DNA from 2 places in the Streptomyces poriticola genome. Region 2 is predicted to be linked to the other one. Evidence: riboswitches for the same ligand, from Rfam matches in the RefSeq annotation. Region 2 holds a riboswitch; the other holds the start of a gene.
The links. Region 2 has a riboswitch for cobalamin ahead of metE (5-methyltetrahydropteroyltriglutamate--homocysteine S-methyltransferase). Riboswitches for the same ligand answer to the same signal wherever they lie in the genome.
Positions count from the first base shown of each region.

Region 1: it holds a riboswitch for cobalamin, as region 2 does, so the genes downstream of both, V5O46_RS20040 (energy-coupling factor ABC transporter permease) here and metE (5-methyltetrahydropteroyltriglutamate--homocysteine S-methyltransferase) in region 2, are expected to answer to the same signal.

Region 1 covers NZ_JBAGKH010000016.1:7,110-21,750, reverse strand. The annotation lists gene V5O46_RS20070 (amino acid adenylation domain-containing protein) at 1-852, shown strand, start outside; gene V5O46_RS20065 (MbtH family protein) at 849-1,049, shown strand; gene V5O46_RS20060 (glycine amidinotransferase) at 1,106-2,245, shown strand; gene V5O46_RS20055 (ATP-binding cassette domain-containing protein) at 2,340-3,203, opposite strand; gene cbiQ (cobalt ECF transporter T component CbiQ) at 3,200-3,949, opposite strand; gene V5O46_RS20045 (energy-coupling factor ABC transporter substrate-binding protein) at 3,950-4,288, opposite strand; gene V5O46_RS20040 (energy-coupling factor ABC transporter permease) at 4,285-4,995, opposite strand; cobalamin riboswitch at 5,026-5,210, opposite strand; gene V5O46_RS20035 (potassium channel family protein) at 5,280-5,750, opposite strand; gene V5O46_RS20030 (voltage-gated chloride channel family protein) at 5,864-7,216, opposite strand; gene V5O46_RS20025 (DUF7144 family membrane protein) at 7,384-7,881, shown strand; gene V5O46_RS20020 (cell division protein SepF) at 8,011-8,400, shown strand; gene V5O46_RS20015 (AAA family ATPase) at 9,160-10,341, shown strand; gene V5O46_RS20010 (nucleotide pyrophosphohydrolase) at 10,338-10,694, shown strand; gene V5O46_RS20005 (DUF6099 family protein) at 10,843-11,313, shown strand; gene V5O46_RS20000 (hypothetical protein) at 11,380-11,589, opposite strand; partial or broken gene V5O46_RS19995 (LLM class F420-dependent oxidoreductase) at 11,836-11,939, shown strand; gene V5O46_RS19990 (3' terminal RNA ribose 2'-O-methyltransferase Hen1) at 12,115-13,626, shown strand; gene V5O46_RS19985 (polynucleotide kinase-phosphatase) at 13,623-14,641, shown strand, end outside.
Region 2 covers NZ_JBAGKH010000004.1:351,170-365,810, forward strand. The annotation lists gene V5O46_RS09240 (hypothetical protein) at 1-379, opposite strand, end outside; gene V5O46_RS09245 (MFS transporter) at 655-1,773, shown strand; gene V5O46_RS09250 (sugar ABC transporter permease) at 1,770-2,795, shown strand; gene V5O46_RS09255 (acyl-CoA dehydrogenase family protein) at 3,356-4,528, opposite strand; gene V5O46_RS09260 (CoA transferase) at 4,652-6,391, shown strand; gene V5O46_RS09265 (class I adenylate-forming enzyme family protein) at 6,388-8,061, shown strand; gene V5O46_RS09270 (metal ABC transporter solute-binding protein, Zn/Mn family) at 8,178-8,996, opposite strand; gene V5O46_RS09275 (metal ABC transporter permease) at 8,945-9,823, opposite strand; gene V5O46_RS09280 (metal ABC transporter ATP-binding protein) at 9,820-10,455, opposite strand; cobalamin riboswitch at 10,579-10,808, shown strand; gene metE (5-methyltetrahydropteroyltriglutamate--homocysteine S-methyltransferase) at 10,973-13,291, shown strand; partial or broken gene V5O46_RS09290 (nuclear transport factor 2 family protein) at 13,365-13,744, shown strand; gene thiI (tRNA uracil 4-sulfurtransferase ThiI) at 13,764-14,641, shown strand, end outside.

The sequences.
Region 1 (14,641 bases), on a different contig from region 2:
CTGACCGGAGAGCGGGACCTGGTCTTCGGCGCCACCGTCTCCGGCCGCGACGCCGAACTGCCGGACGTCGCCGAGACCGTCGGGCTGTTCATCAACACCGTGCCGGTGCGGGTGCGGCTGGACGCGGACGAGCCGGTCGGCGCCCTGCTGCGCCGCCTCCAGGGCGAGCAGGCGGCGCTGCTGCCGCACCTCCACCTCGCGCTGACCGAGGTGCGGCGGGCCGCCGGCCGGGGCGCGCTGTTCGACTCCTGCGTCGTCTTCGAGAACTTCCCCACCGCCGAGGCCTTCCCCAGCCCCGACGACGGGCTGCGGCTGACCGCCGTCAGCGGCGAGGACCCGTACCACTACCCGCTGAAGCTGATGGCCGCACCCGGCACCCGGTTCCGCCTGGAGCTCGGCCACCGTGCCGACCTGCTCCCCGCCGGCACCGGCACCCGGGTCGCCGCGCGCCTGCGCGAGCTGCTCACCGCACTCCCGCAGTCCCTCGCCGCCCCCACCGGCCGGCTGCTCGCGGACCCGGGAGAGCCCGCGGGGGAGCCCGGCCGCACCGCACGGCGGCTGTGCGACCTGGCCGCCGGGATCCTCGGCCGCGCCCGCGTCGGCGCCGACGACGACCTGTTCGACCTCGGCTGCGACTCGCTCACCGCACTGCGCCTGACCGGCCGTATCGAGGCCGAACTGGACCGCACCGTCGAGGTGTCCACCGTCTTCGGCCACCGCACACCCAGGGCCCTGGCCGCGGCGCTCACCGCAGCCGCACCGGCCGGGACCGGCACCGAGACCGGGACCGGCACCGAGACCGGGACCGGCACCGAGACCGGGGCCGCATCCGCAACCAGGAGTACGCCATGACCAACCCCTTCGACGACGAGAGCGGCACCTTCCACGTCCTCGTCAACGCCGAACGCCAGCACTGCCTGTGGCCCGCCTTCGCCCTGGTCCCGCCCGGCTGGGACGTCGTCGTCGCCGACAGCGACCGGCAGACCTGCCTCGACCACATCGAGCAGCACTGGACCGACATGCGACCGGCGAGCCTCGCCGACGTCTGACCGCATCCGCCCCGCCCGCCCCGCCTTCCCGCCCTCACAGACAGGTGGCCGTACCCATGCAGAACGACTCCGTGGTCGTCAACTCCTGGAACGAGTGGGACCCCCTCGAGGAGATGGTCGTCGGCTCTGCCGACAGCGCCTGCTTCGAGCCGACCGAGCCGGGCAGCCGGCCCGCCGTCCGCAACGCCCCCGGCACGCCGTTCCCGACCGGGCCGAAGTCCAAGGAGGCCGTCGACCTCGCAGGCGAGGAACTCGACGGCCTCGTCAAGGTTCTGCGGTCGCAGGGCGTCACCGTGCGCCGCCCGGCCCCGCACGACTTCTCCCGCCCGGTCACCACCCCGGACTTCCAGGTCGACAACCAGTACTGCGCGGTCTGCCCCCGCGACGTGATGATCACCTTCGGCAACGAGATCGTCGAGGCCACCATGTCGCGCCGGGCCCGCTACTTCGAGTACCAGCCCTACCGCAAACTGGTCTACGAGTACTGGAACGCCGACCCGCGGGTGCTGTGGACCACCGCGCCCAAGCCGTCCATGGCCGACGGCATGTACCGCGAGGAGTTCTGGGACTGGCCGCTCGAGCAGCGGCACGAGCGCATGCACTCCTTCGAGTTCTGCGTCACCCAGGACGAGGTGGTCTTCGACGCCGCCGACATGAGCCGGCTCGGCCGGGACATCCTGGTCCAGGAGTCGATGACCACCAACCGGGCCGGTATCCGCTGGCTGCGCCAGCACCTCGAGCCGCGCGGCTTCCGCGTCCACACGGTGCACTTCCCGCTGGACTTCTTCCCCTCGCACATCGACTGCACCTTCGTGCCGCTGCGCCCCGGCCTGGTCCTCACCAACCCCGAACGCCCGCTGCGCGAGGGCGAGGAGAAGATGTTCCTGGCCAACGACTGGGAGCTGGTGGACGCCCCGCAGCCGGTGCTGTCCAACGACGAGATGCCGCCGTACTGCCAGTCCTCCAAGTGGCTGTCGATGAACGTGCTCAGCATCTCCCCGACCAAGGTGATCTGCGAGGAGCAGGAGAAGCCCCTCCAGGACCTGCTGGACAAGCTGGGCTTCGAGGTGTTCCCGGTGCCCTTCCGGCACGTCTTCGAGTACGGCGGCTCGCTGCACTGCGCCACCTGGGACGTGCGCCGCACCGGCACCCGCGAGGACTACTTCCCCCGCCTCGACTACACGCCGCTGGTCTGACCCGCGGCGGCCAGAGACCGGGTGTGCCGGGCGCAGCGCACTCCCCCGTGCGCGACGGCCCGGCACACCCAGCCCCCCGCCCACGGACCGGCCGTCAGGACGACACCGGCCGGTCCGGCGCGGCACACCCGGCGACGAGTCCGGCCAGCTCCTCCGGGGTGCGCGGCCCCGCCGCGGACTCGCCCAGCACGCCCTGCGCCCGCAGCAGCCGCGCCACCGCCACCCCCCAGGGCAGCCGCAGTCCGGCCCGGCGCAGCAGATCCGGGCCGGCCAGCGTGGCAGCGGTCGGACCGGTGTGCACCCCGGACGGGGTGAGCACGGCCGCGTCGTCGGACCAGCGCAGGGCGAGATCGACGTCATGGGTGGCCATCACCACGGTGGTGCCGCCCGCACGCAGTCCGTCGAGGGTCGCCAGCAGCCGCTCCTGCCCGTCCGGGTCGAGCCCGGCGGTCGGCTCGTCCAGGATCAGCACTCGCGGCCGCATCGCGACGGCACCGGCGATCGCCGCCCGCTTGCGCTGCCCGTACGACAGCAGATGCGTCGGCCGGTCGGCCAGCGCGGCGATGTCCAGCGCGGCCAGCGCCTCGCCCACCCGGTCCCGCACCTCGGGGTCCGGCAGCCCGAGGTTGAGCGGCCCGAACGACACGTCCTGCGCCACGGACGCGGCGAACAGCTGGTCGTCCGGGTCCTGCACCACCAGCTGCACCGTGGTCCGCAGCCGGGTCAGCCCCTTGCGGTCGTAGGTCACCGGCTCGCCCGCCACCGTCAGCCGGCCCGTACGGGGCTTCAGCCCGCCGCTGAGCAGCCGCATCAGTGTGGTCTTGCCGCTGCCGTTGCGGCCCAGCAGCGCCAGCGCCCGCCCCTCGGGCACCCGGAAGTCCAGGTCGCGCAGTACGGTGGGCCCGTCCTCGTACGCGAAGGAGGCGCCCCGCAGGGCGACGAGCTCGGAGTCGCTCACGTCAGCGGCCTTTCCAGTAGGAAGGTGAGGACGGCCAGCACCGCGAGCAGCACACAGCTCGCGGCGGTGAACGGCACCGACACCCGGGCCTCGGGCACCAGCACGCGCAGCGTGCCGTCGTAGCCGCGCCCGGCGAGCCCCGTCTGCAGCCGCGCCGCCCGGTCGAAGGACCGCACGAACGCCGTGGCGCCGAGCCCGGCCAGTGAACGCCAGGCCGCGGCCCGCGAGGTGTGCCCCAGCCGGGCCGCCTGCGCCTGCCGCACCCGGCGCACCGAGTCCAGCAGCAGAAAGCTCATCCGGTACGTCACCAGCGCCACGTCGACCACCGGTGCGGGCACCCCGGCCCGCACCAGCCGCGGCAGCAGGTCGGACATCGGGGTGGTGAACGCGAACAGCAGCACCCCGAGCGAGGCCGCCGAGGTGCGCAGCAGCAGCCCGCCCGCCCGCGCCGGACCGCCGTCGGCCGGTGACAGGAACGCGTCCGGACCGCCGACCTGCACCAGCAGCGGCAGCGCCCCGGTGACACAGAAGCCGAGCGGCACCCGCCAGGCCCGCCACAGCCGGCGCGCCGGCACCCCCGCCGGGCCGAGCAGCACCGCGAGCGCCGTCACCAGCACCAGTGCCGCGCCCGGCCAGGGCGGCAGCGAGATCGCCAGGAGGGTCAGGCCCAGCCCGAGCACGGCCTTGTCCACGGGATGGCGGCGGCGCCAGCGACTGCTGTGCGCCGCCGCGTCGATCGGCAGCACTCAGTCCCCGGCGGGGGCGTCCTGCGGGGCGGCCAGGGCCCGTTCCTCGCCCTGCCGCCTGCCCCGGCGCAGCCCGAAGTAGTAGGCCAGCACCCCGGCGCCGAGCGCCGCCTGCAGGGCGAACAGGGCGGACTCGATCTCCCCGGACGGCGGTTCGTACAGCGGCGAGAACCACGGCTCGTAGTCCGGGTCGATCTCGGTGATCGCCGTCTCCGCCTCGCCGTCCGCGCCGGCGAACGGCTCCTCCTTGTGGTCGCCGAGCCCGAACACGAGCGGGATCACGGCGAGCGCGGCCACCGCGAGCAGCAGCAGGGCGTTGATCCGTGTGTTGCGCTTCACTGGGCCACCGCCTCCTGGTCGGCCTGCTCGGACTTCTTCTTCGGCCTCGTCAGCAGCACGCCCAGCCGGGTCAGTTCGCCCTTGCTGGAGCGCACCAGCAGCCGCATCACCAGCACCGTGAGCAGGCCCTCACTGACCGCGAGCGGGACCTGGGTGACGGCGAAGATCGAGCCGAACTTGCCGAGCGCGCCGGCGAAGCCGCTGCTCGGGTCCGGGAAGGCCAGCGCCAGCTGCACGGAGGTGACGCAGTAGGTGGACAGGTCGGCGACGAACGCGCCGAAGAACACCGCGACCATCAGCGGCACGTCGTAGCGGCGCAGCAGCTTGTAGACGGCGTATCCGGCCCAGGGGCCGACGATCGCCATGGAGAAGACGTTGGCGCCGAGCGTGGTCAGCCCGCCGTGCGCCAGCAGCAGCGCCTGGAACAGCAGGGTGATGGTGCCCAGCACCGCCATCACCGGCGGCCGGAACAGGATGGCGCCCAGCCCGGTGCCGGTCGGGTGGGAGCAACTCCCGGTGACCGAGGGCAGTTTCAGCGCGGACAGGACGAACGTGAAGGCCCCGGAGGCGCCGAGGAGCAGAGTGCTCTCCGGATGCTCCCTGACCTCGCGGGTGAGTGACCGTACTCCGTGGACGACGAACGGCGCAGACGCGGCGCCCCAGGCGACCGCGTGCGCCGGAGGCAGAAAGCCCTCGGCTATGTGCATGGCTCGGCAGACCCTCTCCAGCACCTCGTGGATGGTTGACGCGCCTCGGCCGGTCTCCTGGCTGACGGGTACCACCGCCCGCACTCCGCCTTCCCGGGTCCGTGAGGACCCAGTGGCTGCCCGCGAGGGCCGGAGCCGGACTTCCCGATCACAGTGGCGAGGGCCGCACCGGCATCACACCGGATTTCCCGTTCACCGAGGCGTGGTGACAGTAGTGCGGCGGGGTCCCGCTGACAAGGGCGTGCCCGGCGCTCGGAACGAGGTCACGCGCCCGATGTGCGCCGTCACCCGGGCCGGTCGCGGTCGGTCCGTTCCGCCCGCCGGACCGCCAACTCGCGCATCCACTGGCCCAGCGCGGTGGCGCCGGCGGTGAGGAACACGAAGGTGTACAGGATCTGCACGATGGTCACGACGCGGGCCGTCTGGCCCCGCGGGGTGATGTCGCCGTAGCCGACGGTGGCGAGCGTGACCACGGTGAAGTACAGGGCGTCGAGCCGGGTGTGCAGCCCCGAGAACTGGCCCGGCTGATGGGACAGCGCATAATACGCGGCGGCGAAGACATGTACGGCCAGTACGGTGAGCAGGGCGATGGCCAGGCCGGGCCGGGCGCCGGGGCGTTCGGCGAGCACCTGGCGGACCTGGCGCAGCAGCAGCAGCGCGACGAGCGTGAGCACCAGGCAGAACACCACCCAGCTCAGCACGGGGTGCTGCGGGCCGAGATGGTCCAGCGGCAGCAGGAAGTAGGCGACGACCACGAGCGCGGCGAGGACCGTGCGCGGCAGCCAGGAGCGGGCGGTCCGCCAGGAGCCCGGCCAGGGCCTCCGCCGGGAGCCCCTCCCGAAGTCCCGTCGGGAGTCCCGTCGGCCGGTCACCGGGCCGCCCCCGCCGCCCCGGCCGTGTCCGTCGCCCCCTCGGGCCGCTGCCGCCGCACCAGCTGGCCGACGATGAAGGCGACGACCGACGCCGCGACGATCAGCGGCATCTGCTCGGCGGCGTCCCCGCCGAGCAGGAGCGCCGCCAGCACCGCGCTGGCCAGCGGCAGCCCGGTGGTCGCGGACGCCGCGGCGGCGATCCCCAGTCCCAGGGCCGGCGCCGTACCGAACCCCGGCAGCCCGGAGAAGGCCGTGGCCGTCGCCGTGCCCAGCAGCACCGCGGGGAAGATCGGGCCGCCCCGCAGACTGCCCAGCGAGACGGCCCACGCCAGCCCCTTGCAGGCGACCAGCGCGACCAGCGCGCCCACCGACCAGGCGTGCGGATCCGCGGCGAGCTCGGCCAGCGTGGCCTGCCCGGACAGCGCGGCCTCGGCCGGGGAGCGGCCCGTGATCAGGGCGTAGGCGGTGATACAGACACCCACGGCGGTGGCGCAGGCCACGGTGCGGGCGGCCTTGCTGCCCCGCCGGGTGAAGCCGACGGTGGAGCGGCCCAGTTCACGTCCCAGGGTGACCAGCACCGCGATCAGCGCCGCCACCGGCAATCCCCACAGGAAGTCGCCGACGTCCGGACCGGCCGCCGACGGGAGCTCGCCCAGCGCGAGTGCACCGGTCTCCAGGCCCGTCCAGTCGCCGAAGCCGGTGAACACCAGCGCGCCCGCGGCGCTGGCCAGCAGGCAGGGCAGCAGCAGTGCCACCAGCCGGGCGCCGCCCAGCCCGGCCCCCTCGATGAGCAGCACCGCCGCCGCGATCGGCCCACCGAGGATGGTGGAGATGGCCGCGGTGGACCCGGCCGTCGCCACCACCGCCCGCGCCTTCGCATCCGCCGCGGCCGACCGCCGCACCGCCAGCAGCGCCAGCCCGCTGCCGATCGCCAGCAGCGGCGCCTCCGGGCCGAGCACCACCCCGAGCGGCAGCGTCGCCAGCGCGGCCAGCACCGTGCCGGGCAGCTCCTTCGGACCGACCGGCGCACCGCCCAGACCGTTCACCGGCAGATGGCCGCCCGAGCCCGGGACCCGGGTCACGATCGGTGCCAGGATCAGCCCGGCCAGCACCAGCGCCGGCAGCGGCCACCACCAGGGCGGCCCGGCGTAGCCGAGCGCCTCGGGCGCCGACTCCCACACCCAGTGCTGGAGCAGGTGCTGGAGCCCGACGAAGAAGAAGCACGCGAGGGCGATCGGCACGCCCAGCAGCACACACAGCAGCAGCAACCGCAGATAGCCGCGGCTGAGCACGGTGTCGCGCAGTGACTGCTCGGCCTGCGGCACGGCCGCGTTCGCCGGCGCGCTCATGTGGTCCTCCGGGGCTCCCCGACGGCATGTGGGGCCAGTCAACGCGAGGCCCGCACCGGCCGCATGTTCTGGCCTCCGACCCGGGCTCACCCGTCCGGCGCATCCCGCATGGCCGTATGCCGCCGCTCCGCGCAGGCTCGGAGGACCCGTGAGAAAGGACGCCGCTCATGAGCCAGCACGACGCACCTTCCCCCGGTACGCCCCCCGCAGGCACCCCCTCCTCCGGCGGCACCGCGCCCCCGCGGACGCGCACGGACCGGGAGAGCGGATGGGTGGCCGGCGGCGTCGTCTTCGCGGGCGTCCTGCTGCTGTGCAACGGCGCCTTCGCGGTGCTGCAGGGCATCGCGGCCATCGCCGAGGACGACGTGTACGCCCAGGTCGGCGGCTACGTCTACGAGTTGGACCTCACCGGCTGGGGCGTCGTCCACGTGATCCTCGGCGCGCTGCTCCTCGTCACCGGCTACGGCCTGCTGAAGGACATGACCTGGGCCCGCGTCGCGGGCATCGTGCTGGCCGCGCTCAGTCTGATCTCCCAGTTCCTGTTCCTGCCGTACGCGCCCTTCTGGTCGGTGGTCCTGATGGCGATCGACGTCTTCGTGATCTGGGCGCTGGCCAGCCGCCAGGAGCCGGCCGGCAGCCAGGCGCAGGCGGGGCGTACGGTCTGAGCGGACCGGCGCCCGCGACCGGACCGGGGGGGGGGGTCGCGGACCGTGTCGCAGTTGGGCCGAACGGGTGACATGGCGTAAGAATTGGCTGGTGCAGGCAGCGAAGGCGAGTCGGAACGGGGGGAGCCGGTGAACAGCCACGACGTCACCGATGAACAGTGGGAGGGGCTCGCCCAGGTCGTTCCGCTGCGCGGGCGGGACGCATGGCCGTCCTCGGTGGGGCACCGCGCCCTGCCGGAGGCCGAGACGGAGGCACGCCGCCGGTTCGTGGTGCTGCGCGTCAACATCTTCGCGGACGCCCGCGACGTCGCCGAGACCCTGATGGCCGGCATCCCGGTGCTGCTCGACCTGACCGGCGCGGAGACGGAGGTCGCCAAGCGCGTCCTCGACTTCAGCACCGGCGTGGTCTTCGGGTTGGCCAGCGGGATGCACCGGGTCGACCGCAACGTCTTCCTGCTGACCCCGGCGGGCATGGAGGTCAACGGCCTCATGGAACAGGCGGGCGCCCCGGGCATCTGACGCCGGGCAGGCCCGCGCGCGGAAGCCCGGCCCGCGCCGACGCCCCACCCACCGGCGGCCAGGACCAGTCCGCCCGTGTACGGCGCCGGCCCAGGACACCCACCGACGGCGGACCGCGCCGCTGCCGGGGGCGGGTACCCACCGGTCCCGGGGGGTGCCGCTGGGCGGCGCCCCTCATCCGGACCGTACCGCTTCGGCTGGGGCGGCCGTCCCCGTCCGACCGCGGGTGCCCGCTGCCGAGGCCGGGCGGCCCCCCGCCCGACCAGGGCGGTCGTGCTTCCTCCAGCGCCTCGAGGGCCTTGGAGGTGCCCCAGGGCCGCACGGGTGGGTGCGGGCGGCACCGCGTCGGCGCCGGGCTGGGCCCCCGACCATGCGGTCGTCGCACCGCCGCCGTCCCCGTAACCGGCGGGCGGCGGCGTGCCGGGTACCCTCGGCGGAGTTGCCGCCGGCGCCACCGGGCGTGAGCCTCCCGGCCTCGGCCGCAGGCCCCCGGCCCCCCGCAGGCAGGCGTACCCGCCCCCGGCGGGCGGGCCCTCGGCGCGGGCGCCACCCTGCGGCCGGCCGCCGCCCCGAGCCGGTGACCGGCGTCCGCCGCACCGGGCAGGTGCCCGGCACTCGTCACCCCGGGGCAGGTGACCGGCGTCAGCCGACCCGGGCGAGTGACCCGGGGTCCGCCGCACCGCGCTCCGGTCCCCCGAACGTGGGAAGGCCCCCGGGGCGGAACGGTTCGCCCGCCCTCCGCGGCCCTACGGTCCGGGCATGCCCGTGCCCGACGCGCCGTCCCCGCAGGCCACCCCCTCCGCACCTGCCCCCGGGGCACACCCGGAGCGGCGGCCCTGCGTCACCGAGCTGCGGTTGGCCGCCTTCGCCGGCCTGCGGCGCACCGCGCTCCGCCTCGGCCCGCTCACCCTGCTGACCGGCCCCAGCGGCTCCGGCAAGACCAGTGCGCTGCGGGCGTACGAGGCGCTGGCCCGGCTCGGCGGCGGCGCCCCGCTGGGCATGGTCTTCCCCGACCCCGTCTCCTGCGTGCCCGACGGCGCCCGGCCCGACGCACAGCGCCGTCGCGGATTCCGGATCGGCTGCACCGCCGACGGACCCGAGGGCCCGGTCCGTCTGGACGTCGCCGTCCAGGCGGAACCCGAACTCCGAATCGTCGGCGAACGGCTGAGCGCCGACGGCGTCGTCCTGCTGGAGACCGCGCTGCGCGATCCCGGGCGGCGCACCGTACAGGCCGCCTGGCACACGGCCGGACCGGCGCCGGTGACCCGCGCGCCGCTGCCGGACGACCGGCTCGGCACCACGCTGCTGCCGCTGCGCGTGGCCGGCAAGACCGACGGGCAGCGCCGCGTGCTCGCCGCCGCCGAGCAGACGGTCGTCGCCCTGCGCTCGGTGTTCGCCTGCGACCCCCGGCCCGGCCGGATGCGCGATCCGGTGCCGGCCGGCACGGGACGGCTGCTGCGCGGCTGCGACAACCTCGCCGACGTGCTGTGGCGCACCCGCGCCGAATGCGGGCAGCGGTACGCGCAGTTCGTCGCCGCGGTGCGCACCGGATGCGCGGGGCCGGTGGCCGACGTGCTGGCCGAGCCGATCACCGGGGGAGCGGTGCGGGCACTGCTCGAGCGGGGCGACGGCACCCGGAGCGGACTCGCCCGGCTCGGCTACGGCGAGGTGCGCTATCTCGCCCTCGCCCTGGTGCTGCTCACCGGGCCGGGTGTGCTGGAGGTCGACCCGGCCGGCGAGGTGCCGGGCGCTCTGCAGACCCTCACGGTCCTGGCCGACGGCTTCGACCGGGGCCTGGACCCGCACCAGCGGGGCGAACTCCTCCGGCTGGCGGCCCGGATGTGCGAGCGGGGGCATCTGCGCCTGGTCGGCGCGGTCAGCGACGCCTCGTGGGCGCGCGAGGCGACGCGCGGCGTCACGGTGGTACACCTGGACGCGTGACCGATCACCCCCGCGACCTGGCGGCGCTGCAGCGCCGGCTGGCCGAGTTCGCCGCCGTGCGGCACTGGCAGCCGTACCACACCCCCAAGAACCTCGTCACCGCGCTCAGCGTCGAGGCCTCCGAACTCTTGGAGATCTTCCAGTGGTTGACGCCCGAGGAGTCGGCCCGCGTGATGGCCGACCCCGACCGGGCGCACCGCGTCCGCGACGAGGTCGCCGACGTCCTGGCCTATCTGCTGCAGCTGTGCGAGGTGCTCGGCGTCGACCCGCTGGCCGCGCTGGAGGCGAAGGTCGACCGCAACGAGCGCAGGTTCCCGGTACCGCCGAACCCACCCGACAGTCACCCCGAGTAGTCGTCAACCTGCCCGAAACCGATTTGTTGTCCACAGATTTCCGTCTTCCTCTGGCTTTTCGTCCCACAGACCCTCACTCTGGGTAGTGGACAACGGAGTTCGGGCGGACGCGCGTGACTGCGCGTCGAAGGACGGACGGGGGCAGCGCATGGACGCTGTGCGGCTCATCGTGACGAGCAGGCGTGCCCTGACCGCCGGCGGTGATGTGCCGGAGATTCTCGCGGAGGTGTGGCAGGCGCAGGCCCTGGCACAGGCCATCGGCAGCCGGCTCGCGGTCTCCGGGCCACCGGAACTGCGCGGCGAGGCACTGGGGCTGACCGAGCTGGCGGGGCGCGGCTGCGGTGTGCTGCACACGCCGGCGCTGGGCCCGGGTGAGCTGCGCGCCGCCCAGCTCACCGAGCTGGGTGACGCGCGCCAGGCCCTGATGCGCCTCGGCGCGCTGCTCGGGGAGATAGGCATCGCCCTGGTCGGCATCGCCTGCGCGGCGGACGACGAGGGCACCTACTGGCAGTGCATGGAGGCGATCGACGCGGCCGACGAGTGCCGGGACCGTGTCCAGGAGATGCTCCGCAAACTCGCCGACCGGGACGCGGTGTTACCCGAGCGCGAGGCGGGCTGACTCCACCCGCGCTGCCGGACCGGCCGGCTGTGCCTCCGGCGCCGGAGGCCGGACAGACCCTCCGCGTCAGTCCGTGCCGCGCCCGTCCTCGGCCGGTCCGGGTCCCGGACCCGCTCCCGGCGCCGGGGAAGGGGAAGGGGGACCGGGCGGCTGCAGTTCCGCGTCCAGTGCCGACAGGTCCGCGTTCAGGGCCGCCATCAGCTCCTCCATCTGCTGCAGCAGCCCTTTCGGCCGGGCTGCGGCCCCGCCCTGCTGCGGTGCGGTCTCTTCGGACATGACGGCCTCCTCGGCCCCTGGCCCCCGGGGGAGGCCGACACGGTGACACTCCGGCGGTCGCGGGCCGGTGCGGGTGCCGGGCGGTCCGGCTCCGCCCGAGCCAACGATCACCCGTCGGGGCCGGTCACTGGCAGGGTCCCGGCGACGGCGCACCGTTGACGCGATTTCACCCGACCGTGGACACCGCGGCACACACGGCCGTCGACGGACGATCTCCGCCCCTGTTCGAGCAGGCAGGACGGATCCATGGATCTCCGCATCCTCACCGAGCCCCAGCAGGGGGCCGGCTACACACCCTGCTCACCGTCGCCAAGGCCACCGAAGACCTCGGCTTCGACGCCTTCTTCCGCTTGACCCGGCCCGCTGCCGGACCCCGTGACAGGCACCGGAATAAACAAAGGCGCCGGTCGGCCCCGTGTGCGATGGTGTGACCGTCGTCCTGCCGAGCCCCCGGGAGCACTCCCCTGGGGGCTCGCGCACGTACGGCACCCTCGTCATCACCATCCGGCCGGAGAGGCCCGCCGCATGTTCCTGACCATCACCACCACCGGTACCCCCGAACGCCCCGCCACCGACCTCGGCTTCCTGCTCCACAAGCATCCCGGGAAGGCGCAGGCGTTCGACACCTCCTTCGGCACCGCCCATGTCCTCTACCCCGAGGCGGAGCCCCAGCGCTGCACGGCGGCGCTGCTGCTGGAGGTCGACACGGTGGCCCTGGTCCGGCGTGGCAAGGGCAAGGGCCGCGGCGGCGCCCCCGACGCGGCCCTGGCCCAGTACGTCAACGACCGCCCCTACGCCGCCTCCTCCCTGCTCGCCGTCGCCCTGAGCCGGGTCTTCTCCAGCGCCATGCACGGAGCCTGCCGGGCCCGGCCGGAACTGCCCGGCGAGCCGCGCCCGCTGCGCGTCGAGGTGCCCGCACTGCCCGCTCGCGGCGGAGCCGACCTCGTACGGCGGCTCTTCGAGCCGCTCGGCTGGTCCGTCGCCGCCGACCCGGTCCCGCTGGACACCGAGTTCCCGGAGTGGGGCGACTCGCGCTACGTCCGGCTGGTCCTGGAGTCGGAGGCGCTGACCGTCGCCGAGGCCCTGCGCCACCTCTACGTCCTGCTGCCGGTGCTCGACGGCGCCAAGCACTACTGGGTCGCCCCCGACGAGGTGGACAAGCTGCTGCGGGCCGGGGAGGGCTGGCTGCCCGGCCACCCCGAGCACGCGCTGATCACCAGCCGCTATCTGTCCCGGCGCTGGTCGCTGACCCGGCAGGCGATGGAGCGGCTGGAGCTGGTCCGGCTGGCCGAGGCCGACGACAGCGAGGTCGAGGAGGTGGACAACGCCGTCGGGGCGGAGACCGAGGCCGAGCAGAAGCCGACGCCGCTGGCCGTGCAGCGCCGCGAGGCGATCCTCACCGCGCTCCGCGAGTCCGCCGCCGCCCGCGTCCTGGACCTCGGCTGCGGAGAGGGCCACCTGGTGCGGGAGCTGCTCAAGGAGCCGCGGTTCACCGAGATCCTCGGTGTCGACGTGTCGGTGCGCGCGCTGGCCGTCGCCGCCCGCAGGCTGAGGCTCGACAGCATGAGCGAGCGGCAGGCCGCCCGCGTCCGGCTGGTGCAGGGCTCGCTCGCCTACACCGACCGACGGCTCAAGGGGTACGAGGCCGCCGTGCTCAGCGAGGTGATCGAGCATGTCGACCCGCCCCGGCTGCCCGCCCTGGAGTACGCCGTGTTCGGCGCCGCCCGCCCCGGCACCGTCGTCGTCACCACACCCAACGTCGAGTACAACGTGCGCTGGGAGACCCTTCCGGCAGGTCATGTCCGCCACCACGACCACCGCTTCGAGTGGACCCGCGCCGAGTTCCGCGACTGGGCGCGGGCGGTGGCCGGACGGCACGGCTACGCCGTGGAGTTCCGCGCCGTCGGCCCCGACGACCCCGAGGTGGGCCCGCCCACCCAGCTGGCCGTGTTCACCCTGAAAGCCGAGACCGAGACCGAGACCTCAACCGAGACCGCAACCGAGACCGCGAACGAGAAGGGAGCGACGGCCGCATGACCGGCGACACGACCACCGAGACCCGCACCGCACAGGGCCGCACCCTGCCGGTCACCGACCTTTCCCTCGTCGTGCTGATCGGCGCCTCCGGCTCGGGCAAATCCACCTTCGCCCGCCGCCACTTCAAGCCGACCGAGATCGTCTCCTCGGACTTCTGCCGCGGGCTGGTCTCCGACGACGAGAACGACCAGAGCGCCACCCGCGACGCCTTCGACGTGCTGCACTACATCGCCGGCAAGCGGCTCGCCGCCGGCCGCCGCACCGTCGTCGACGCCACCAGCGTGCAGCCCGACGCCCGGCGGCAGCTCGTCGAGCTGGCCCGCGCGCACGACGTCCTGCCCGTCGCCATCGTGCTGGACGTGCCCGAGGAGGTCTGCGCCGAGCGCAACGCCGCCCGCACCGACCGGGCCGACCTGCCGCGCCGGGTGATCCGGCGGCACGTCCGCGAACTGCGGCGCTCCCTGCGCCACCTGGAGCGCGAGGGCTTCCGCAAGGTGCACGTCCTGCGCGGGGCGGAGGAGGCCGAGCGGGCCACCGTCGTCACCGAGAAGCGGCTCAACGACCTGACCCACCTCACCGGACCGTTCGACATCATCGGCGACGTCCACGGCTGCGCCGCCGAACTGGAGACCCTGCTCGGCAAGCTGGGCTACACCGACGGTGTGCACCCCGGGGGCCGCACCGCCGTCTTCGTCGGCGACCTCGTCGACCGCGGCCCGGACAGCCCCGGCGTGCTGCGCCGCGTCACGGCCATGGTCAGGTCAGGCAACGCCCTGTGCCTTCCCGGCAACCACGAGAACAAGTACGGCCGGCACCTCAAGGGCCGCACGGTGCGGCTCACCCACGGACTCGCCGAGACCGTCGAGCAGATGGCCGGCGAGAGCGAGGAGTTCCGCGCCGAGGTGCGGGAGTTCATCGACTCGCTGGTCAGCCACTACGTCCTGGACGGCGGCCGGCTGGTGGTCTGCCACGCCGGGCTGCCGGAGAAGTACCACGGCCGCACCTCAGGGCGGGT
Region 2 (14,641 bases):
CCATGACGTGCCCGGCCCCCGCCCCGGTGCCGTGCGCGCCGCCCGCTCCCGCGGGCGGCAGGCACAGCAGATGCTCCAGCCAGCGCCGGCCGAGGGAGCCCCCGCTGCGCGCCCCGGGTCCGGTCACCGCCTGGGCGAGCGAGAACGCGGAGTGGAGTGCGGCCTGGGCGCCCACCGTGGCGGAGCCGACGAGCAGCAGGCCCCGTTCCCGTCCGGCGAGCCGCCAGGCCACACCGCCCGTGGCGGCCGCTCCGGCGGCCAACGCCCACCAGGGCACCGAGGTCCCCGACATCATGGCGTGCCCCATGGCGGCGAGCAGCACACAGACGGCCGCGAACACCGCGGCCCGTACCGTGCGAGAACACCACCCAGCAGTCATGGCTGCCTCATCCTCGCATCCGGGTCTCACGGGTCACGGGAGGGTACGGACATTGTCCCGGCGCCCGACTCAATCCAACTCACGTGATACGCATCACATTTGATGCACGGGAACCGGGAGTGCGCCCTCTCCGACTTCTGGGCAGGCTCCGGGTCGTGTCGGGGCACGATGGAGGAGGGGAACGGGTGGCGGCGGAGCAGAGCGAGGTCCGTGACGTGCGGGAGCCGACCGCGAGGCCGGCGACCGGGGGCACGACCGCACTCCTGACCTGTGCGATGGCCTTCTCGATGCTGCAACTGTTCCTGCTCGGCGCGCTGGGGCCGCGGATCGTGGACGATCTGGACGTCTCGCCGACGGTGCTGGGCCTGACCACGACCGTCGGCTTCGGCGCGGCGGCGCTGCTGTCCCCGGTCGGTGGGCGGGTGGTGGACCGGATCGGGCCGCGCCGTTGTCTGGTGGTGCTGCTCCTGCTGTCGGCGGCGGCACTGGTGGCGATCGGCTGGGCGCCGGGTACGGGGTTCCTGCTGGCGGCGGTGGCGCTGGGCGGGCTCCCGCAGGCACTGGCCAACCCGGCGACCAACAAGGCGATCCTGTCGGCCGTGCCCGCCGAGCGGCGGGGCGCGGTGACCGGCATGAAGCAGTCGGGGGTGCAGCTCGGGGCGTTCGCCGCGGGGCTGCCGCTGGCCGCGCTGGCAGCCGTCACGGGGTGGCGGGGCGCGGTGTGGACGGCGTCCGCGGCGGCCGTGGCGGCGGCCGTGTGGGCGGCGCGCGTCCTGCCCGCCGACCCGCCGCCGAAGTCCGTACCGGCCGCCTGGGTTCCGCGCGGCACCATCGCGTGGCTCGCGGCGTTCTCGCTGCTGCTGGGCTGCGGCATCGCCTCGGTGAACACCTATCTGACGCTGTACGGGGTCCGGGAGCTCGGTTTCGGACCGACGGCGGCCGGGGCCCTGGTGGCGGTGCTGGGCGTGGCCGGGATCGCGGGCCGGGTGGGCTGGTCCAAGCTGGCGGGACGGCCGGGGCTCGCCGGGTGGCTGCCGGGTGGTCTGGCCGCCGGCTCGGTGTGTGCGGCGCTGCTGCTCGCGGCGTCGGCGTACGCGGGTGCGCTGGCGTGGCCGGCCGCGGTGGCGGTGGGGGTCTTCGCGGTGGCCGCGAACGCGGTCTCGATGGTGCTGGTGATGCAGCGCGCGGCGCCGGGCCGCGCGGGCCAGGACTCGGCGCTGGTCTCGGCAGGCTTCTTCGCCGGTTTCGCGGTCGGCCCACCGCTGTTCGGGCTGCTGGCGGCGGCCGGGCGGTACGGGACCGGGTGGCTGCTGGTCGCGGCCGAGTTCGCGGGCGCGGCGGCGGTGGCGCTGGTGTGGGCGGTACGGGAGCGTCGTGCGGCGGCAGGGGCATGAGCAGTACGGACGTGAGCGGTACGGCGAGGAACGGAGCGGCGGGGGTGGCGCCGGCGTGGGCGGGCCCGGCGCTGGAGTCCCTCCTCGACCGGGTCGCGGTCACCCGGACCGAGGCCGGTGACCGGTTTCCGCTGTACGCCGATCCCGGGTCCGGCCGGTGGACGACGACCGGCCGGGGTTCGTGGACCGGCGGCTTCTGGGCCGGGCTGCTCTGGCTGCGCTACCGGCACACCCGGAACGCGGCCGACCGTGCGGCGGCACTGCGGTGCACGGAGCGGCTCGCGCCGTGGGCCGGCGCCGACACCGCCACGCGCGGGCTGATCCTCTGGTACGGCACGGCGCTGGCCGAGGGTTCGGCGGCGACCGACCTGCGCGACCGGGCGGCCCGGGCCTGCCGGGAGGCGTACGACCCCGCGCTCGGCCTGGTGCCGTGGGGTGCGGCGTTCGGCGGCCCACGGCTGCTGGCCCGCGCGGACGGCGTACCGGGCATGGTGCCTCTGCTGGCGGCGTCGGCTCCCCGGGCCGCCGAGTCCCACCTCCGCCGCCACCTGGAACTGCGGGCGCGCGTGGGCGGCTGGTGCTGGCGCCACGAGCCGCCCACGGGCTGGACCCGCTGCGACGACCCGCCCCCGGGCTGGAGCCGGGGCCGGGCCTGGCTGCTGCTGGCGCTCGCGGACGCGGCGCACCGCCTCGACGCCGCGGACCTCGCGCCCGAGGCGGAGCATCTGCGCGAGGCCCCGCGGGTCCCCCCGGCGGACGAATCCCGCCCGGAGGGCCCACGGGACACCTCCGCCGCCGCGATCACAGCCCTGGCGTTGCTCGGCCTCGGCCACCGCGACCAGGCCGAGACCCTCCTGGAGGAGTTGACCCGCACCCACCTCACCACCGACGGCCGCCTCCTGGACGGCTGTTACGACCTGGCCGCCGGCACCGCGCCCCGGCACGAGCTGATCTGGGGCGACTTCTTCCTGGCGTACGCCCTGGCGACGCTGACGGGTCTGGTCGGCCTCCACGAGGCGTAGCGAACCGGCCCCGCCCCACGGCGGTCGAGGCGACCGGCGTTCTCGTGCGCGTACTGGTCCTCCGGCCCGAGCTCCCGAACCGTCCGACGAGCCTCGTCCGCCCGCCCCGTCCCGCCCGGCAGCCGGACGAGGGCGTACCGGGCACCGCGGTCCCCGTTCGGCGCGATCGCGCAGCTCCGCTGCCGTCCCCCGTTCGCGCAGCGCGGAGTCGAGCCGACGGCGTGCGTGGACATCCGTGCGGACACGGCCGGCCGGCTCCGCGAGCCGTCCGGCACCGACGAGCAGATCCCTGTGCCACAGGTGGTCATGGTGCCTCAGGTGGTCGTCGTGCCGCTGGAGACCGGCGGAGACGCACGCGGCGCGGGCACTGACCACGGCGACGGCCGCGTCCCGCTCCCGCGCCGCTACGCGGCCTCGGCCTGCTCGAACCACCTCACCGGACGAGTACCGCCCGGTGCCGCCGCGGGCGATCTCGCGGGGTGTCCCCGCCGCGGGATCACCGCCCGTCCGAACCGTGTCCCGAACGGGTGGGGGTGGGACGGGACAGGCCGGGGCGGCTGCTACGGCATGCGCAGGGCGCGGCGCGCGACCGAGGCGATGTGGAGCTCGTCGGGGCCGTCGAGGATCCGGGCGGCCCGGCCGGTGCGGAACAGCGCGGGCAGTGGGGTGTCGGGGCCGAGCCCCTCCGCGCCGTGCACCTGGATGGCGGCGTCGGCGACCTGCTGCAGGGTGCGGGCGGCGGCCACCTTGGCCAGGCCCACCTCCACCCGGGCGTCCAGGCCCGCGTCCAGCCGGGCCACGGCCTCGTACACCAGCGGGCGGGTGGTGCGCAGGGCGAGCAGTGACTCGAAGACGTGGCGCTGGATCAGCTGGAGGTCGCCGAGCGGGCCGCGGGAGCCGGTGCGGGTGGCCGCCCGCTCCCGCATCAGGTCGAACGCGCGCCGGGCCTGACCCAGCCAGCGCAGACAGCGCAGGGTGCGGCCGAGCTGCAGCCGTTCGCCCGCGACGGCCAGTGCCTCGCCGCGCTCGCCGACGAGGTGGGCGGCGTCGACGGCTACGTCGTCGAGCGCTATCTCCCACTGTCCGCCCGCGCCGAGCACCGGCAGCTCGCGGACCACCCGGAAGCCCGGCGTCCGGGCGGGCACCAGCAGCAGCGACAGCCCCTCGCGGTCCGGTGCCTCGCCGTCGGTGCGGGCGAGCACCGTGACCAGGTCGGCGTCCGCCGCCGCGCTGGTGAACCACTTGCGCCCGCTCACCCGCCAGCCCCCGCCGTCCCGCGGTACCGCGCGGGTGGCGGTCAGGAAGGGGTCGGTACCGGGCACTCCGGGTTCGGTCATCGCGTAGCAGGCACGCAGGTCGCCGGCGGCCAGGCGGGCGGGGTAGCGGTCGCGGACGGCGGGGGTGCCGTGCCGCCACAGCATCAGCGCGTCCAGCAGCGGCGCCGAGCCGAGGGCGGCCGGCCCGTGGTCACTGGCGCCCTCGGCCTCGGCCACATGGGCGTACGACGCCAGCGGAAGGTCCTGGCCGCCCAGTTCGGCGGGGAGCGGCAGCGCCCACAGCCCCTCGGCCCTGGCCTCCCGCTGCAGGGAGCGCAGCAGCGTCGCGGCCTCGGGCCCGCCGGCGTCCAGCACCGGCTCGCCCGGCATCACCCTCTCCCGCACGAACGCCGCGACGCGGTCTCTCAACTCCGTGACGGCGGGCGGGCACACGGGGGCGCCGGTGATCTCCGTCAACTCTTTTCCCCACTTCTCCCGGCGGTGGCGGGAACCCGGGCCGTCGGCCGTCCGACTCCCTCTTCCGTGGAACTGGTCGGGGGCGACCGCCCCCGGGTTCCCGCGCGTGAGGAAAGGAGAGGCATGGCAACTCCAGCCGCACCGGCCGTCGCGCGGACGGCCGGTCCCCTCGACGGACTCCGGGTGGAGCACACCGGACCGCCGGGGCCGGGAGAGGGACTGGTCGCGGAGCATCTGAGACTGCTCGGTGCCGCACCGGGCCGCGGGACGGGCGGCCGGACGACCGTCACCGGTGGCGGCCCCGGCAGCGTCACGGTCCGTACCGGGTGGGGCCCGGACGCCTCCGACGAGGCCACCGCGCAGGCGGTCACCGGCATCATGGCGGTGCACGGCCGGCGCGACGGCGCCCCGCGCGGCCTCGCCGTGGACCACGCCGCCACCGCCACCGGCGTCCTTGCCGTGCAGGGCCTGCTGGCGGCGCTGCTGGCGCGGGCCCGCGGGAACGGGCGCGCCGCCGATGTCGACGTGGACGCGGAACGGGCCGGTCTGCTGACGGTCTCCCAGTACCTGGCCGCCGTCGGCGCCGAGGAGGGCGAGGCGGCCGAACTCGCCCCGGGCGGGCCGCCGTTCACCTCGTCGGACGGGACCCTGTTCGAGCTGGAGACGCTCGACCCCGGGATGTGGGCGGCGTTCTGGCGGGCGCTGGACGCCCCTGAGGAATCGATTCGCCGGGGGTGGCGCCCCTTCCAGTTCCGCTACGCCACCGCCTGCGCCCCCTTCCCGCAGGCCCTGCACACGGCGGCGCGGGCGTGTTCCTGGGAGCAGGTCCGCCGGGCCGCCCACTCCTCGGGTGCGGACGTGTGCCCCCTGGTCTCGCTGGCCGGCCGGGCCGCCGAGCACGACGGCGCCGCCCCCTGGGCGCTGACCCCGCACGACGCCTCGTACACCCCCGCGCGGACGGCGGGCGAGCTGCCGCTGGCCGGGTTCACCGTGCTGGAGGCCGGCCGCCGGATCCAGGCGCCGCTCGCCGCCCGTCTCCTCGGGCTGCTCGGCGCCGAGGTGATCCGGATCGAGCCGCCGGGCGGCGATCCGCTGCGCGGGATGCCGCCCGCCTGCTCGGGGGTGTCGGCCCGCTGGCTGGCGCTGAACCGGGACAAGAAGGCCGTCGAGGTGGACATCAAGTCCCCGGGCGACCGGGAGCGGTTGCGGGAGCTGGCCGCCGACGCCGACGTGTTCCTGCACAACTGGGCGCCGGGCAAGGCGGCGCAGCTCGGCCTGGACCACGAGCAGCTGGCCGCGGCCAACCCCGCACTGGTGTACGCGTACACCAGCGGCTGGGCGGACCGGCTGCCGGACGCCCCCATGGGCACCGACTTCATGGTGCAGGCCCGCACCGGGGTGGGCGAGGCGGCGCGGCCCGCCGACGAGCCGCCGGCGCCGTCCCTGATGACCCTCCTGGACGTGCTCGGCGGGCTGCTCGGCACCGAGGCGGTCCTCGCCGGACTGCTGCTGCGCGAGCGCACCGGCCACGGCGTACGCGTCGACTCCTCGCTGCTCGGCGCCGCCGACGTGCTCACCGCGCCCGCCCGCTCCCGGGCCGCGCAGGGCCTCAGCCCTCGGCACCCGGCCGGATTCCGGCGACCGCTGCGCACCGCCGACGGCTGGATCGCCCTCGCCGACCACTGCTCGCTCGCGTACGACGTCCGCGACCGGACCACCGCGGAGGCCCTGCGCGGGCTGCGCGACCGCGGCCTGACCGCCGTCCCCGTCGTCACCGACCTCGCCGACCTGCTGTCGACCGGCCCGATCGGCCGCGACGCGCACGGCGCCCCCGTCGTTCCGAACCCCTGGAGCTTCGCATGACCGTGGCCCTCAACGACCTGCTGCCCGCCGAGCTGCGCCGCGCCTGGGCGGTCGACGGCACCTGCCCCGACCTCGACCTGTACAGCCTCTACCGGGCTCGGCAGATCGCCGACCCGCACCGCACCGCGGTCGTCGACGCCAAGGGGAAGCTCTGCTACACCGCCCTGGACCGCAAGGTGCGATGTCTGGCCGCCGGGCTGTCCGGGCTCGGCATACGCGCGGGCGACGTGGTCGGCACCCAGCTGCCCAACGGCCGCGACGCCGTCATCGCCGATCTCGCGCTGGCCGCCCTCGGCGCGGTCGCGCTGCCCTTCCCGGTCGGCCGCGGCCGGGCCGAGGCGGCGTCGCTGCTGCGCCGGGCGGAGGCGGTGGCCGTCGTCGCCGCCACCGAGCACCGGGGCCACCGGCACGCCGCCGACCTGCTGGAACTCGCCGCCGAACTGCCCGCGCTGCGCACCGTGGTCGCCGCCGGGCCGGGCCCGGCGCCCGAGGGCACCGTCGCCCTGAGCGCCCTGCTGCGCACCGGCCCCGCGGCCTTCGTCCCGGCCCGCCCCGACCCCGACTCCGCCGCCCGGATACTCGTCTCCTCCGGCTCCGAGGCCGAGCCGAAGATGGTGGCGTACTCGCACAACGCACTGGCCGGCGGGCGCGGCAACTTCCTCGCCTCGCTGATGCCCGACGGGCAGCCGCCGCGGTGCCTGTTCCTGGTGCCGCTCGCCTCCGCGTTCGGCAGCAACGGCACCGCCGTGACGCTCGCCCGGCACGGCGGCACTCTCGTGGTGCTGGACCACTTCACGCCGGAGGCCGCCCTGGACGCGCTCGCCGCGCACGAGCCCACCCATGTGCTGGGCGTGCCGACCATGGTGCGGATGCTGCTGGACCGGTGGGCGGAGGGCCACCGGCCCCGGTTCGCTCCCCCGCGGGCGGTGGTCGTCGGCGGATCGCCGCTGGACGAGGCCACGGCCGCGGAGGCCCGGCGGGTGTTCGGCTGTCCGGTGGTGAACCTCTACGGCTCAGCCGACGGCGTCAACTGCCACACCGGGCTGTCCGACGAGCCGCTGCGCGGCGACGGCCCCGGCATCCCGGCCGGCCACCCGGACCCGCGCGTCGCCGACATCCGGATCGCCGAAACGGGCGCCCCCGAGCTGCGGGAGGCGCCGCGCGGCCGGGTCGGCGAGATCGTCGCCCGCGGGCCGATGACCCCGCTGTGCTACGTCGCCGCCCCCGACCTCGACGCCCGCTACCGCACCGCCGACGGCTGGGTGCGCACCGGCGATCTCGGCGTCATCGGCGAGGACGGCACGCTGCGCATCGTGGGCCGGCTCAAGGACGTGGTGATCCGCGGCGGGGCCAACATCAGCCCGGCCGAGGTGGAGATCGAGCTGGCCGCGCATCCGCTGGTGCGGGACGTGGTGTGCGTCGGGGTGCCGGACGCGCTGATGGGCGAGCGGCTCGCCGCCTGTGTGGTGCCGCGGGGTACCGCGGCTCCGGCGCTTCGGGAGCTGTGCGCCCATCTGGAGGCGCGCGGCCTGGAGCGGCGCAAGCATCCGGAACGGCTGCTGGTGGTCGCGGAGTTCCCGCTGACCCCGGCGGGCAAGCCGGACCGGGCGCTGCTGCGGGAGCGGTGCGCCGCGGCGCCGGCGCCGGATCCGCTGGCGCAGGCCGTGTGAGGCGGCGGGTGGGTGCGGCCCGGAGCCGCACCCACCGGTACGGCCGAGGGGCCGCCGGGAGACTCCCGGCGGCCCCTCGGCAACTGGCCCCTCGGCAACTGGCGCGGCGGTTCGGGTCAGGAGGCCAGGGCCTTGGTGATGGCGTCCGCCGCGTCCTGGTAGACGCCCATCAGATCCAGGTCCTCGTCGGGGTAGTTGACGATGCCGACCTGCTCGGCACCGGAGTCGGGCAGCACCTTCCCGGTGGACATGTGCACGTTGTCGAGGACGAAGGCGGGCTTCTTCTTGGCCAGTTCGGACAGCTGCTCGGCGGTGACGGCCTCGGGTCCGTAGGTGCCGCGCACCTCGGCACCGGCCATCTCGGCCGACCAGACGGAGAACACCTGGGCGACCACCGCCGGTGCCGTGCCGCCGGGCCAGGCCTGCTTCAGGTCCTTCTGGAGGGTTGCGTACTCGCTCTCGAAGGACGCGTTCCACCGTGCGGCGGCGTCCTCGGTGCCGAACAGCCCGCCCAGGCGGGTGACCTCGGCGCTCGCCCTGCCGGCGGCGTTGTCGAGGTCGACCTCGACCAGTTCGGCGTCCGACCCGGCGGCCTCCTTGATCTTCGCGGCATACGGCTCGAAGGGCGCGTAGAGCACGAAGTCGGCCTCGGCGACCGCGGCGAGGTCGGAGGGCTTGGGGTCGTAGTCCGGGGCGTGCTGGGCGGAGGACGGGACGATGACGGTCACGTCCTCGGCACCGGCTGCCTTGGCGAAGGCACCCTCCCAGGTGGTGGTGGCGACGACGACCGGGGCGTCGCCGCGCTTCGGGCCGGCCGCGCCCTTGTCCTCGGTCGCGGGCTCGTCCGAGCCGCAGGCGGTGGCGGTGAGGGCGAGCGCCGCGCTCAGTGCGACGAGGGCAGGGACACGGACGGTGCGGACGCGGATGCGCGCCATGAGCTGATTCTCCGTTCGGGGACGAGATGGACGGCCAGGACCACGGCCCCGGCCGTCAGGACGAGCACGGGTCCGGGGGGCCAGTCGAGCTTCAGCGCGACGAGGAACCCGGTGAGGTTCACGACGACGCCGATGCCGACGGCCCAGGCGGTGATGGACTTCAGGGAGGTGCCGAGCCGGCGGGCGGCCAGCGCGGGCAGCAGGGTCAGCGCGTCGACGAGCAGCGCGCCGGTCAGTTTGATGGCCCCGGCCACGGACACCGCGACCAGGACCAGCAGGAGCAGGGTGAGCAGGTCGACGCGGACCCCGGAGGCGAGGGCGACCTCGCGGTCGTGCAGCAGCAGGCCCAGGTCCCGGCGCCGCCACCAGAACAGCCCCGGTACGACGACGGCGAGCGCGCCCAGCAGCCACAGGTCGGCCGTGCCGACGGACAGGATGGAGCCCCAGAGCAGGGCGAACGCGCCCTGTGCGTTGACGCCGGACACCGCCAGCACCAGCAGGGCGGCGGCGATCGCCAGACTCATCAGCAGGCCCATCGCGCCGGACAGGCCGTCCGGGGTGCGGGCCAGCGGCGCCACGCCGGCGCCCGCGAGGGCACAGGCGACCAGGGCGCACAGCATCGGGTCCAGGCCGGTCAGCAGCCCGACGGCGATGCCCAGCAGCGCGACGTGCATCATCGCGAACCGCACCGGCATGATGTCCAGCCCGACGATCACCACTCCGACGACGGGCAGTCCGACCGCGGCCAGCAGCAGGGCGGCCCCGGCCCGCTGCACGGGCAGGAGCTGGAGGAGCTCCGCGACGTCGGCGGCGAGGTGGACGGTCACCGCGCCTCCCTGATCCGTCCGGCTGCCATCTCCAGCACCCGGTCGCAGCGGTCGGCGAGCGCCCGGTCGTGGGTGACGACGACCACCGTCACCGGAAGGGACAGCAGCACGTCGGCGGCCTCCTCCTGCCCGGCGAAGTCGAGCGCGGCCGTGGGCTCGTCGGCCAGCAGCACCCCCGCCCCGGCGGCGACGCAGCCGACCGCACGGGCCAGGTACATGCGCTGCAGCTGCCCGCCGGACAGGGTGTGCAGCGGACGCCCGGTCAGGGAACCGACGCCGAGCCGGTCCGCGGCCTCCACGGCCGGTGCGGAAGCGCCGGAGCTGGCCAGCAGCTCGCTCGCGAGCAGCGGGAACCGGCCCGCGGCGGGCTTCTGCGGGATCCAGGCGCAGGCCCGGCGCCGCCACGCCCACTCGGCCGGTGTCGCGGTGCCCCGGCCGCCGACCAGGATCTGTCCGCCGGCCCGGCGGTGCAGGCCCAGCACGGCGCGGACGAGCGTGGTCTTGCCCGATCCGTTGGTGCCGGTCAGCGCCACCCGCTCGCCCGCGGTGACGTCCAGGTCCACTCCGCGGACGGCCTCGACCCGGCCGTGCCGGCAGGCGACGTCGCGCATCCGGACTTCCAGCCCGTTCATCACACCTCCCGTTCGTCTGATGAGAGCAGTCGGGGCGGAAGGGCGATGGGTTCCCGGCCGGCGGTGTCCCACTTCGCCTTCCGGATTCTGGACGCGGTCCGGCGCGCCGGCGGAACTGCCCGTAGTCTGTGCGGTGCAGCTGGTTCGCCCCGTCCGCCAGGCGGGATGCGTCGCAAGAGGGAACCCGGTGGGAATCCGGGACTGCCCCGCAGCGGTGAGCGGGAACGACCGCCGTCATACGCACTGGGCCCGAGGTACGGGGCCTGGGAAGCGACGGCCAGTAGGTGTTCGCGTCGATGGACGGCGCTGACGTGCCCGCGAGTCCGAAGACCTGCCATCTGCCCGCGCGCGAACCACTCGGGCGCGGACATCCCGGTGACCTCGAGGGCGGGTCGGCGAACACACCAGGCGGAGGAGCGCGCTTGCCGCGCACGGTCGTCCCGCCGGGTCCGTCGTCCCTTCGCGCTCTCGTCCCGTCCCCGGGATCTCAGGGATTCATCTCGCGAAGGAGATCTCCGTGACAGCGAAGTCCGCAGCCGCGGCAGCACGGGCCACCGTGTACGGCTACCCCCGCCAGGGCCGGAACCGGGAACTGAAGAAGGCGGTCGAGGGCTACTGGAAGGGCCGGACCGCCGCCTCCGACCTGCACGCCACCGCCGCCGAACTGCGCCGCACCAACTGGCAGCAGCTCGCCGGGGCCGGCCTCGACGAGGTCCCGACCGGCGACTTCTCGTACTACGACCATGTCCTCGACACCAGCGTGATGGTCGGCGCGATCCCCGAGCGGCACCGGGCCGCCGTCGAGGCGGACGCCCTGGACGGGTACTTCGCCATGGCCCGCGGCACCCAGGACGTGGCGCCGCTGGAGATGACGAAGTGGTTCGACACCAACTACCACTACCTCGTCCCGGAACTGGGCCCGGACACGGTGTTCACGGCGGACCCGGCCAAGCAGGTCGCCGAGCTGAAGGAGGCCCTGGCACTCGGCCTGACGGCCCGCCCGGTCCTCGTCGGACCCGTCACCTATCTCCTGCTGGCCAAGCCCGCGCCCGGCGTGGCCGCGGACTTCGACCCGCTGACCCTGCTGGACCGGCTGCTCCCGGTGTACGCGGAGGTGCTCGCCGACCTCCGCGCGGCCGGCGCCGAGTGGGTGCAGCTGGACGAGCCCGCCCTGGTCCAGGACCGCACCCCGGCCGAGCTCAACGCCGCCGAGCGCGCCTACCGCGACCTCGGCCGGCTCACCGACCGGCCGAAGCTGCTGGTCGCCTCCTACTTCGACCGGCTCGGCGATGCGCTGCCGGTGCTCGCCAAGGCGCCGGTGGACGGGCTCGCGCTGGACTTCACCGAGGCCGCCGCCGCCAACCTGGACGCGCTCGCCGCGGTCGGCGGGCTGCCGGGCAAGCGGCTGGTCGCCGGTGTCGTCAACGGCCGCAACATCTGGGTCAACGACCTGGGCGCGTCCCTGACCACGCTGGGCACCCTGCTGGGGCTGGCCGACCGGGTGGACGTGTCGGCGTCCTGCTCGCTTCTGCACGTCCCGCTCGACGCCGCGACGGAACGGGACATCGAGCCGCAGATCCTGCGCTGGCTGGCCTTCGCCCGGCAGAAGACCGCCGAGATCGTCACCCTCGCCAAGGGCCTGGCCCGCGGCACCGACGCCATCGGCGCCGAACTCGCCGCCAACCGGGCCGACCTGGCCTCCCGGGCCAGCTCCCCGATCACCCACGACCCCGCCGTGCGCGCCCGCACCGCCGCCGTCACCGAGGCCGACGCCCGCCGCTCCCAGCCGTACGCGGAGCGCACCGCCGCCCAGCGCGCCCACCTCGGGCTGCCGCTGCTGCCGACCACCACGATCGGCTCCTTCCCGCAGACCGGCGAACTGCGCACCGCCCGGGCGGACCTGCGCACCGGCCGTATCGACGCGGCCGGCTACGAGGAGCGGATCAGGGCCGAGATCCAGGAGGTGATCTCCTTCCAGGAGAAGGCCGGCCTGGACGTCCTGGTGCACGGCGAGCCCGAGCGCAACGACATGGTGCAGTACTTCGCCGAGCAGCTCACCGGCTATCTGGCCACCCAGCACGGCTGGGTGCAGTCCTACGGCACCCGCTACGTCCGCCCGCCGATCCTGGCCGGTGACATCTCCCGCCCCGAGCCGATGACGGTGCGCTGGACGAGGTACGCCCAGTCGCTGTCCGACCGTCCGGTCAAGGGCATGCTGACCGGCCCGGTCACCATGCTCGCCTGGTCCTTCGTCCGCGACGACCAGCCGCTCGGGGACACCGCACGCCAGGTCGCCCTCGCCCTGCGCGACGAGGTCGGCGATCTGGAGGAGGCCGGCACCTCGGTCATCCAGGTCGACGAGCCGGCCCTGCGCGAGACCCTGCCGCTGCGCGCCGCGGACCGGCCGGCGTACCTGACGTGGGCGACGGAGGCGTTCCGGCTCACCACGGCCGGGGTCCGCCCCGACACCCAGATCCACACGCACATGTGCTACGCCGAGTTCGGCGACATCGTGCAGGCCATCGACGACCTGGACGCCGATGTGATCAGCCTGGAGGCGGCCCGTTCCCATATGCAGGTCGCCCGCGAGCTGGCCGCCCACGGCTACCCGCGCGAGGCCGGCCCCGGCGTGTACGACATCCACTCCCCGCGCGTCCCGAGCGCCGAGGAGGCCGCCGAGCTGCTGCGCACCGGCCTGAGGGCGATCCCCGCCGAGCGGCTGTGGGTCAACCCGGACTGCGGTCTGAAGACCCGCGCCTGGCCGGAGACCCGGGCCTCCCTGGAGAACCTGGTCACCGCGGCCCGCACGGTCCGCGGGGAGCTGCCCGCCTCCTGACCGCCCGTGCGGGACCGGGCCGGGACGCCATGAGCGTCCCGGCCCGCCCCGCCGGCTCCGGCCCGCCCCCCGGGACGGGGTCTGGGAGTGGCCCGGGGGCGGCCGACGGATCGAGGGGCGGGACGCGCTGCGGGAGTACTCCGGGGCGCGGCCCGCGGACCGGCTCTCGCGTCGTGTCTGCTCGAATATCCTGGTCACTGTCACTTCGGCGTCGGCCGCGCGGGCCGTCACCTGCTTCACCACGTACCGCGTGGACCGTCATACCGGCGGCATGGTGCCGCCGAGGCCCCCGGTGCAGGTGGAGCGCTACGGCACTACACGGCTGCGTTCCGCAAGGTCGACGGTGAGTGGCGGATGGCCGTGCGCCGGGTGTTCCTGGCCTTCGCCGGGCCGACCGAGCGGCTGGGTGCGGCCGGCGCCGCAGGGGCGCAGCCCACGCCGACGGGGAGCTGACGGACCTGGGAGGGTTCACATGACCGACACCACCACCGGCGCCCCCTGTGTGCTGCTCAAGCACGGCGAGGTGTTCCTCAAGGGGCGCAACCGCAGCCGGTTCACCGAGCGCCTGCACGACAATCTGCGCGTCGCCCTGCGCGGGGTCGGCGGCTCGACCTGGATCAAGACCGCCCAGAACGTCACCGTGCTGGGCGGGCAGGTTCCGCAGGAGGTGCTGGTGGACCGGGCCCGCCGGGTGATCGGCTTCAACTCCGTGGAGCCCGCCGTCCGGGTGCCCAGCACTCTGGACGAGATCACCCGCGCGGCCGTGGAGGCGCTGCGCTCGGTGGCGGCCGAACGGCCGGGGTGCGGGTTCGCCGTCCGGGTGAAGCGCCGCGACAAGCAGTTCCCGCTGAAGTCGTCGGCGATGGAGGTGCGCCTCGGGGCGCGGATCCTTGCGGCCGTGCCGGGGCTTCGCGTGGACCTCGGCTCCCCCGATGTGACCCTGGCCGTGGAGATCGACCGCAGGGAGACGTATCTGTCCTGGGACCGGCTGCCGGGGCTGAGCGGGCTGCCGACCGGGTCGAGCGGGCGGGCGCTGGTGCTGCTGTCCGGCGGCTACGACTCGCCGGTGGCCGCCCACCGGGCCATGCGGCGCGGCCTGGCCTGCGACTTCGTGCACTTCAACGGCGCCCCGTACACCAACCCCTCGTCGGTGTACAAGGCGTATGCGCTGGCCCGGGAGCTCAACCGGTACCAGCCGCCGGGCGCGCTCCATGTGATCGCGCTGGGCCGGGCGCAGAAGCAGCTCGCGGTGGCGGGCGCGGGGCGGCTGCAGGTGGTGGCGCAGCGGCGGCTGATGGTCCGTGCGGCCTCCGTGCTGGCGGCCCGGACGGGTGCGGAGGCGCTGGTGAC